2 regions of the Pantoea sp. RCC30.1 genome follow, and region 1 is predicted to be linked to the other one. Evidence: predicted binding sites of a transcription regulator. Region 1 holds the regulator's gene; the other holds the start of a gene.

What was found. The regulator PurR, encoded in region 1, represses purine synthesis genes. The targets are predictions, from matches to a motif close to CANGCAAACGTTTGCNTG.
Region 2: a site for PurR is predicted at 2,247-2,264, ahead of glyA (serine hydroxymethyltransferase). Genes of this name have one in related genera too.

Annotation. Positions count from the first base shown of each region.
Region 1 is NZ_JBXUHX010000017.1:45,407-49,635, reverse strand. It holds gene AC2LB6_RS15720 (C40 family peptidase) at 117-926, shown strand; gene cydH (cytochrome bd-I oxidase subunit CydH) at 972-1,061, opposite strand; gene purR (HTH-type transcriptional repressor PurR) at 1,343-2,368, shown strand; gene punR (DNA-binding transcriptional activator PunR) at 2,365-3,270, opposite strand; gene punC (purine nucleoside transporter PunC) at 3,378-4,229, shown strand, end outside.
Region 2 is NZ_JBXUHX010000008.1:85,396-89,624, forward strand. It holds gene glrR (two-component system response regulator GlrR) at 1-274, shown strand, start outside; gene glnB (nitrogen regulatory protein P-II) at 459-797, shown strand; gene hmpA (NO-inducible flavohemoprotein) at 864-2,048, opposite strand; gene glyA (serine hydroxymethyltransferase) at 2,376-3,629, shown strand; gene AC2LB6_RS09560 (3-phenylpropionate MFS transporter) at 3,758-4,229, shown strand, end outside.

The DNA of each region.
Region 1 (4,229 bases):
ATTACAGTTTTTAAAAGAACTGGACTAGAATGGCCTGGGCGCTGATCCTGGATCAGATTAATCTCAACTTTGTCGCGGTGCGTAGTGGCCCTGACAACTTAACTAATCAACGGACTATGCGTTTAATCATTACGCTTTTGATGCTGGCCTTTGCGCAACTGTTTTTCAACGTCGCTGCTGCTTCACCGCACGCGCCGGTGAACGTCAGTACGCATAAAGCAGAAAAAAAGAGTGCGCGCGACGATGAGCGCCGCAAACGTCGCCAGGTAAAAACGGTGACGAAAAAGACTCGCCTCAGCCCTGTTCAAAAACTCAAAACTAAAAAACAGAAAAAAGTCGAACTCACTGCGAAACAGACGCCTGCTAAGAAGACCTCGCTTAAAACCGCCCGTATCAGCAAAAGCAAAGAAAAAAATAAAGAGAAGAAACGCTATGGTCATCAGCGCCAGCTAAAAACCGCTGAGGTCACCACCAGCGAACCTGGCACAATTAAAATGAGCAAATCCCACCGTCAGCGCTATCAGAAGGCACGTGAAACCGCGATGACCAAGCTGATGGGCCAGTTGGGTAAACCTTATCAGTGGGGCGGCACGTCACCCCATACTGGTTTCGATTGCAGCGGTCTGGTCTGGTACGCCTATAAAGATCTGGTGAAGTTTAAGATCCCGCGTACCGCTAACGAGATGTATCACCTGCGTGACGCAGCGCCAATTAAACGCGAGTCGCTGGAGAAAGGCGATCTGGTCTTCTTCCGCATTAACGGTCGCGGTACTGCGGACCACGTCGGCGTTTACCTGGGCGATGGCAAGTTTATTCAATCGCCACGTACCGGTAAAGATATTCAGATCAGCGCATTAGGAGAAGATTACTGGCAGCGCCACTACATTGGCGCCCGTCGGGTGATGACGCCAAAAACTATACGCTGAGCAGCAGAACAGTCAGAAAAAGCCGGGATAATCCCGGCTTTTTTATTAGTGCAGAATGGCAGTAAAACTAAAGGCCACAATCATCAGCAGACAGCCTGCGGTGGTCATTAACGCCAGTTTAAGATCGGTACTCATTGTTTGCTCCTTAGTCACACAATTTGTAGGGATATGGCATTTTCCCACACAGCCCGGTAAAAATCTCGTTTTATCCGTCCAGCCTTGTTAGAATCCCGCCTCTGTTGCGCAACGCGCGCAACTCTGATTCCGTTTGCGCATCTTTTAAGGCATTTATTCTCCGCCAGCGGCCTGTTTACGGGCAAGAAAAGCTGCATTTTTGCGGAAAAAACCCTGAGCAGACGCAAACGTTTAACACTACGCTTATCATAGAGTTAGATAAGCACTGGAGTCCGATTTTCATGGCAACAATTAAAGATGTGGCGAAACGCGCCGGCGTCTCAACGACCACCGTTTCGCACGTCATCAATAAAACCCGCTTTGTCGCTGAAGAGACACGCAACGCGGTCTGGCAGGCGATAAAAGAACTTCACTACTCGCCGAGCGCCGTCGCGCGCAGCCTGAAAGTGAACCACACCAGGACGCTGGGCCTGCTTGCCACCTCCAGCGAAGCGCCCTATTTTGCTGAAATTATTGAAGCGGTTGAAAATCACTGTTTTGACAAAGGCTATACGCTGATTCTGGGTAATGCGCATAACGACCTGCAAAAGCAGCGCGCCTACCTCAGCATGATGGCGCAGAAACGCGTCGATGGTCTGCTGGTGATGTGCTCTGAATATCCGGACGATCTGCTGCAGATGCTGGAAGAGAACCGTAATATCCCAATGGTGGTGATGGACTGGGGCGAGTCGCGCGCCGACTTCACCGACACGGTGCTCGATAATGCTTTCCAGGGCGGCTATCTGGCTGGACGCTATCTGATTGAACGCGGACACCGTGATATTGGTGCTATCCCCGGTCAGATGGAACGCAACACTGGTGGAGGACGCCACGCCGGTTTCCTGAAGGCGATGGAAGAAGCGGGTATTCAACCGCGTGCCGAGTGGATTGTGCAGGGTGACTTCGAGCCGGAGTCAGGCTATCAGGCGATGCAGCAGATCCTGTCGCAGAAACAGCGTCCAACGGCGGTGTTCTGCGGCGGTGACATCATGGCGATGGGCGCGATTTGCGCCGCCGACGAGATGGGCCTGCGCGTCCCGCAGGATATTTCGGTGATCGGTTATGACAATGTGCGCAACGCCCGCTATTTCGCACCGGCCCTGACGACCGTGCATCAGCCTAAAGCCCAGTTGGGTGAAAAAGCGCTGGATATGCTGCTGGACCGCATCACCAGTAAGCGTGAAGTGTCACAAACGATTGAAGTCCACCCTACGCTGATTGAACGCCGTTCCGTGGCCGATGGTCCATTCCGCGACTATCGCCGTTAATCTTCGCTTAACCACTCCTGATTAAGTGTTTGCGCATCACCCAGATAGCTGAGCAACCAGCCTGTTGCCGGTGATGCGCGATCTTCAGCCCAGCTGACGCAGCAGGGGCTGTCCGGGAACGCCACCGGCAGTGTCAGTTCAACCAGCTGGCCGCTGTCCAGCAGTGGCCTGGCAAGATGACCCGGCACCATCGCCACACACAATCCCGCCTGTACGCACTCCAGCCCGGTCTGCCATTCCGGCACCACCAGCCTGCGCTGGTTATCCAGCGTCCATGTCATACGGCGTGGCAGCGCACGCGAGGTATCTTCCAGCACCAGTGATGGCCAGCTTCGCAACGTGTCATCATCGATCTGGCTCGCCTGCGTCAGCGGATGATCCGGCGCGACCACGCAGCGCCAGTTGAGAGTGCCCATATCGCGAAACGCAAAACGTCCGCCCACCGGGATTGCCTGCGTGGCACCAATCGCGACCTCCACCCGGCCATCGGCCAGCGCATCCCAGACGCCGTTAAAGACTTCATAGCTGATGATGAGCTCCATATCGGGGAAGTGGCGATAGAAATCTTTAACCAGTTGCCGGGTGCGCTGAGGCTTTGCAATACGGTCAACGGCAATGCTGAGCTGCCCGCGCCAGCCGTTGGCAAGCTGCTGACACTGTCGCCGGGTGGCAAGCATTTTTTTGATGACGCTGCGCCCTTCCCTGACAAAATGCTCGCCTGCCGGGGTGAGGACCACTTCACGATGCTGACGCTCAAATAGCGGCACCGCCAGCCAGTTCTCCAGCTGGCGCACCGTGTAGCTGATGGCAGAAGGCACCCGATGTAACTCCTGCGCGGCAGCGCTGAAGCTGCCCCCACGGGCGACCGCGTCAACCACTTCTAATGCATATTCTGACCACATAATCTGCCTTCAAAAATTTTAACAGCAATCGGCAAATATTACCGTTTCACAGCAGCAAACGCACCTTTTACACTCTGCCGCGTTTATCCTGCAAAAATGAGAATGAGATGTTGTCGAATAAAGGATTTATGCCTTACCTTGCCCTGCTGAGCATGCTCGGCTTTTTAGCCACAGATATGTACCTGCCCGCCTTCGGGGCGATGCAGCAAACCTTTAATACCTCACCCGGCCTGATCAGCGCCAGTATGAGTCTCTTTCTGGGAGGCTTCGCCCTGGGTCAGCTATTCTGGGGACCGCTCTCCGATCGCATTGGTCGCAAACCTGTGCTGCTGGCCGGACTGGCCATGTTTGGCATCGGCTGTGCGGGCATGCTGTGGGTGAATAATATCTATCTGATGCTGGCGCTGCGCTTCGTGCAGGCGATTGGCGTCTGTGCTGCGGCCGTGAGCTGGCAGGCATTAGTGGTGGATCGCTACCCTGCCGCGCGCGCCAACAAAGTCTTCGCCACCATTATGCCGCTGGTTGCGCTCTCTCCCGCGCTGGCGCCGTTGCTGGGTGCCTGGCTGATCGGCCACTTCCACTGGCGTTCGATTTTCCTGGTGCTGACCCTGATTGCGATGGCGCTGATACTGACCACGCTGCGTCTGCCCACCGTTCGCAAAGCCGCAAGTGAAAAAAAGGCGCAGCCGGGCTTCTTCACGCTGCTGAAATCGCGGGTCTACAGCGGCAACGTGCTGATCTACTCTGCCTGTTCTGCCAGCTTCTTTGCCTGGCTGACTGGCTCGCCGTTTATTCTGGCGGATCTGGGTCTCTCACCCGCCGATATCGGCCTGAGTTATGTGCCCCAGACCCTCGCCTTTTTAATAGGTGGATTCGGCTGTCGCGCTCTGCTCAACCGCTTTAACGGTGCACAGTTGCTGCCCTGGATGCTGGGCGTCTACAGCCTAAGCATTCTGTCG
Region 2 (4,229 bases), on a different contig from region 1:
TCAGCTGGTTAACGTGATTGAGCAGTGTGTCGCGCTGAGTTCATCGCCGGTGATCAGCGATGCGCTGGTGGAGCAGGCGTTGAGCGGCGAGAACAGCGCGTTGCCGACTTTTGCAGAGGCGCGCAATCAGTTTGAGCTTAACTATCTGCGTAAGCTGTTGCAGATGACTAAAGGCAATGTGACCAACGCAGCACGTCTGGCTGGACGCAACCGCACGGAGTTCTATAAGCTGCTCTCTCGTCATGAACTGGATGCCAGTGATTTCAAAGAGTAGCGAAGGCTGTGAAGTGATACCGGCAGGTTGCCTGCTCAGGCCCAAATCAAAATGGGTGCGGTCAGCATAATCTGACAGCGCTTGCGGCAACCTGAAGAATCCCGGATATTACCGCCCGACAGCGCCAGCAACATTTATACTTGATAAACCCTCTGACCATGGAGGGAGTGAAAAAGGGTCTGACATGAAAAAGATTGATGCGATTATCAAACCATTCAAACTCGATGATGTCCGTGAAGCCTTGGCGGAAGTGGGCATCACCGGCATGACCGTGAGTGAAGTGAAGGGCTTTGGTCGCCAGAAAGGGCACACCGAGCTGTACCGCGGCGCAGAGTATATGGTCGACTTTTTACCTAAAGTAAAAATCGAGATGGTGGTGGGCGACGATATCGTTGATACCTGCGTCGAGACCATTATGCGCACTGCGCAGACCGGCAAAATCGGTGACGGTAAGATCTTTGTCTTCGACGTGGCGCGCGTCGTGCGTATCCGTACTGGCGAAGAGGATGAAGAGGCGATCTGATAGTCTTTTTATCAGCGCTTTATCAGCATAAAGAAGCCCGCGCTGCGGGCTTTTTTTATGCCTCAATTACATGCCTTTATGCGGGCCAAAGAGTTCGTAATGAATGCGTGCGTCTGCCACACCAGCATCACGCAGTTGCGCCACCACATGCTGCATAAAGGGCAGCGGGCCACAGAGGTAGAAGTGGGTGTCGGGTGAGGTGAGACGTGCGGCGAGCACGCTGATATCCATCAGGCCCTGTGCGTCATAGCGACCGGCATCCACAGCGGCGGGATCGCGATACCAGACCTGACTGACGAAATCGTTGAGCTGCGCGCCAGTAGCATTAACTTCATCGCCAAACGCATGCTGCTTGCCATTCTCTGCGGCGTGCAGCCAGCTGACTGGCGCGCGGTGCTGGCGAGCCGCCAGTGCATGCAGCATCGCCAGCATCGGCGTCTGACCCACGCCCGCGGAAATCAGCGCTACTGGTGTGGCAGGATCGACTTCCAGGAAAAAGTCGCCATGCGGTGCGGCGAGCATCAGCTCATCACCCACGTTGCCATTCTGATGCAGCCAGCCGGAGACGGTGCCCTGCGCCTCGCGTTTCACTGCAATCCGATACTCTTTGCCGTTGCTGAGATGCGTCAACGAGTACTGACGAATCTGGTGGTGTTCGAAACTGGCGGGTTGCAGATGTACTGTCAGATACTGACCCGGCTTAAAGGCGGCTACCGGGCCGCCATCTACCGGACTGAAGGTAAAGCTTTTAATCACCTCGCTCTGCTGCTCAATCGCGCTGATGCGAAACGCACGTTTGCCACGCCAGCCGCCGGTTTGCTGCTCAGTCGCCTGATAAATTTCCTCTTCACGATTGATGAAGACATCTGCCAGGACTCCATAGGCCCGGCCCCAGGCAGCCAGTGCCTCTTCGCCTGGATTCAGCAACTCTTTGATGGTTGCCAGCAGATTTTCACCCACGATGGCGTACTGCGCAGGCTGAATATTCAGGCTGGTATGTTTCTGCGCAATCTTTTCCACCGCCGGCAGTAGCACCGCCAGATTTTCCAGATTTGCGCCATAGGCGCAGATGGCATTGAATAGCGCTTCGCGCTGATTGCCATTGCGCTGGTTGTTCATATTGAAAACATTTTTGAGTTCAGGATGGTGCGACAGCATGCGGTCATAGAAATGTGCGGTAAGCGCAGGGCCACAGGCGGCGATGGCAGGTAGGGTCGATTTAACCGTGGCGATAGTGTGTGCATCAAGCATAAAAGCGGCCTCTTATTTAAAGTTGTATTTTAAATGTATCTTATAGTCGTCTCGTCTGCGATGTAAATAACCCGAGGAAATTTCTGGCTGTTTGAGTGGCAACTTTTAGGTGCATCCTGAGAAATTGCCGTCACATTCTGAAGAAAAATTGTGGCGTTCGAACAGGGTGAAAAGGTGTAAAAAAGCCCTGCCAGCAGCCAGCCAATCGTTTGCGTAAAAAGAGGCGGTTCACCCTACCTTCACCTGTTAAAACGGTTTACACTGTGGGCCTTCGCCCCTGAAGGGGGGTAAATACCGTCAGAAAGTTAGCTGAGTCAGGAGATCCGGATGTTAAAGCGTGATATGAACATTGCCGATTACGATGCCGAGTTGTGGCAGGCGATGGAGCAGGAGACAGTGCGTCAGGAAGAGCACATTGAACTGATTGCTTCTGAAAACTACACCAGCCCGCGTGTTATGCAGGCACAAGGTTCTCAGCTCACCAATAAATACGCTGAAGGCTATCCGGGCAAACGCTACTACGGCGGCTGTGAGTACGTTGATATCGTTGAGCAGCTGGCCATCGATCGCGCAAAAGAACTGTTTGGTGCCGATTACGCTAACGTGCAGCCACATTCAGGTTCACAGGCTAACTTCGCGGTTTACACCGCGCTACTGCAGCCGGGCGATACTATCCTGGGGATGAACCTGGCGCACGGTGGACACCTGACTCACGGCTCACCGGTTAACCTGTCCGGCAAACTCTATAACGTGGTTGCTTACGGTATCGATGAGACCGGTAAAATTGACTACGACGAACTGGCTGAACTGGCGAAAACCCACAAACCAAAAATGATCGTTGGCGGATTCTCAGCTTACTCCGGCGTCTGCGACTGGGCGAAAATGCGCGAAATCGCGGATAGCGTCGGTGCATGGCTGTTTGTGGATATGGCGCACGTTGCTGGCCTGATTGCTGCAGATGTTTACCCAAGCCCAATCCCGCATGCACACGTCGTGACTTCTACCACCCACAAAACGCTGGCTGGCCCACGCGGTGGCATCATTCTGGCGAAAAACGGCGACGAAGATTTCTATAAGAAACTGAACTCTGCTGTCTTCCCTGGCGGTCAGGGCGGTCCTCTGATGCACGTTATCGCCGGTAAAGCGGTTGCTTTCAAAGAGGCGATGGAGCCGGAATTCAAAACCTACCAGCAGCAGGTGGCAAAAAATGCCAAAGCGATGGTTGAGGTGTTGATTGAGCGTGGCTATGACATCGTTTCTGGCGGCACCCATAATCATCTGTTCCTGATCGATCTGGTGAGCAAAAACCTGACCGGTAAAGAAGCCGATGCGGCGCTGGGCCGTGCCAACATCACGGTTAACAAGAACAGCGTACCTAACGATCCGAAAAGCCCATTTGTCACTTCCGGTATCCGTATTGGTACACCTGCTGTTACGCGTCGTGGTTTCAACGAAGCGGACGTGCGCGAACTGGCTGGCTGGATCGCCGATGTGCTGGATAACGTCAATGACGAAGCGACCATTGAGCGCACCAAAAAGAAAGTGCTGGAAATCTGCAGCCGTCTGCCGGTCTACGCTTAATCGTTAACCTGTTGTGAGACAGCATAAAAAGGATGGCAGTTGCCATCCTTTTTTATTGCCTGTCGCGCAGGGCTCTGCCAGAGTAGCGCCCACTCATGCTGCCAGGCAGCAAACCTGCTGGAGGGAATATGGCAATCGGCTCCGCCAGATGGCTCGGATTGGGCTACTTCACGTACTTCTTCTGTTACGGCATCTATCTGCCATTCTGGGGCGTGTGGCTGAAAGGCACCGGCCTGGATGCTGAAAAGATTGGCCTCCTGCTCGGTTGTGGCATGGTGGCACGCTTTGTCGGCAGTCTGCTTATCGCTTCTCAGGTCAAAAATCCTTCACGGTTGATTATGGCGCTGCGTCTGCTGGCGCTGATGACCTGCCTGTTCGCCGCCGGTTTTTGGGTGGGTGAGCAGTGGATGTGGCTGCTGACGGTCATGATCGGCTTTAACCTCTTTTTCTCGCCGCTGGTCCCGCTCAGCGATGCGCTGGCCGCTACCTGGACACAGCAGATTGGGCTGGCGTACGGGCCGGTCAGGCTGTGGGGATCGCTGGCCTTTGTGATCAGCTCCGCGTTAACTGGCGTGCTGGTCAGTGCTTACTCCTCTAACG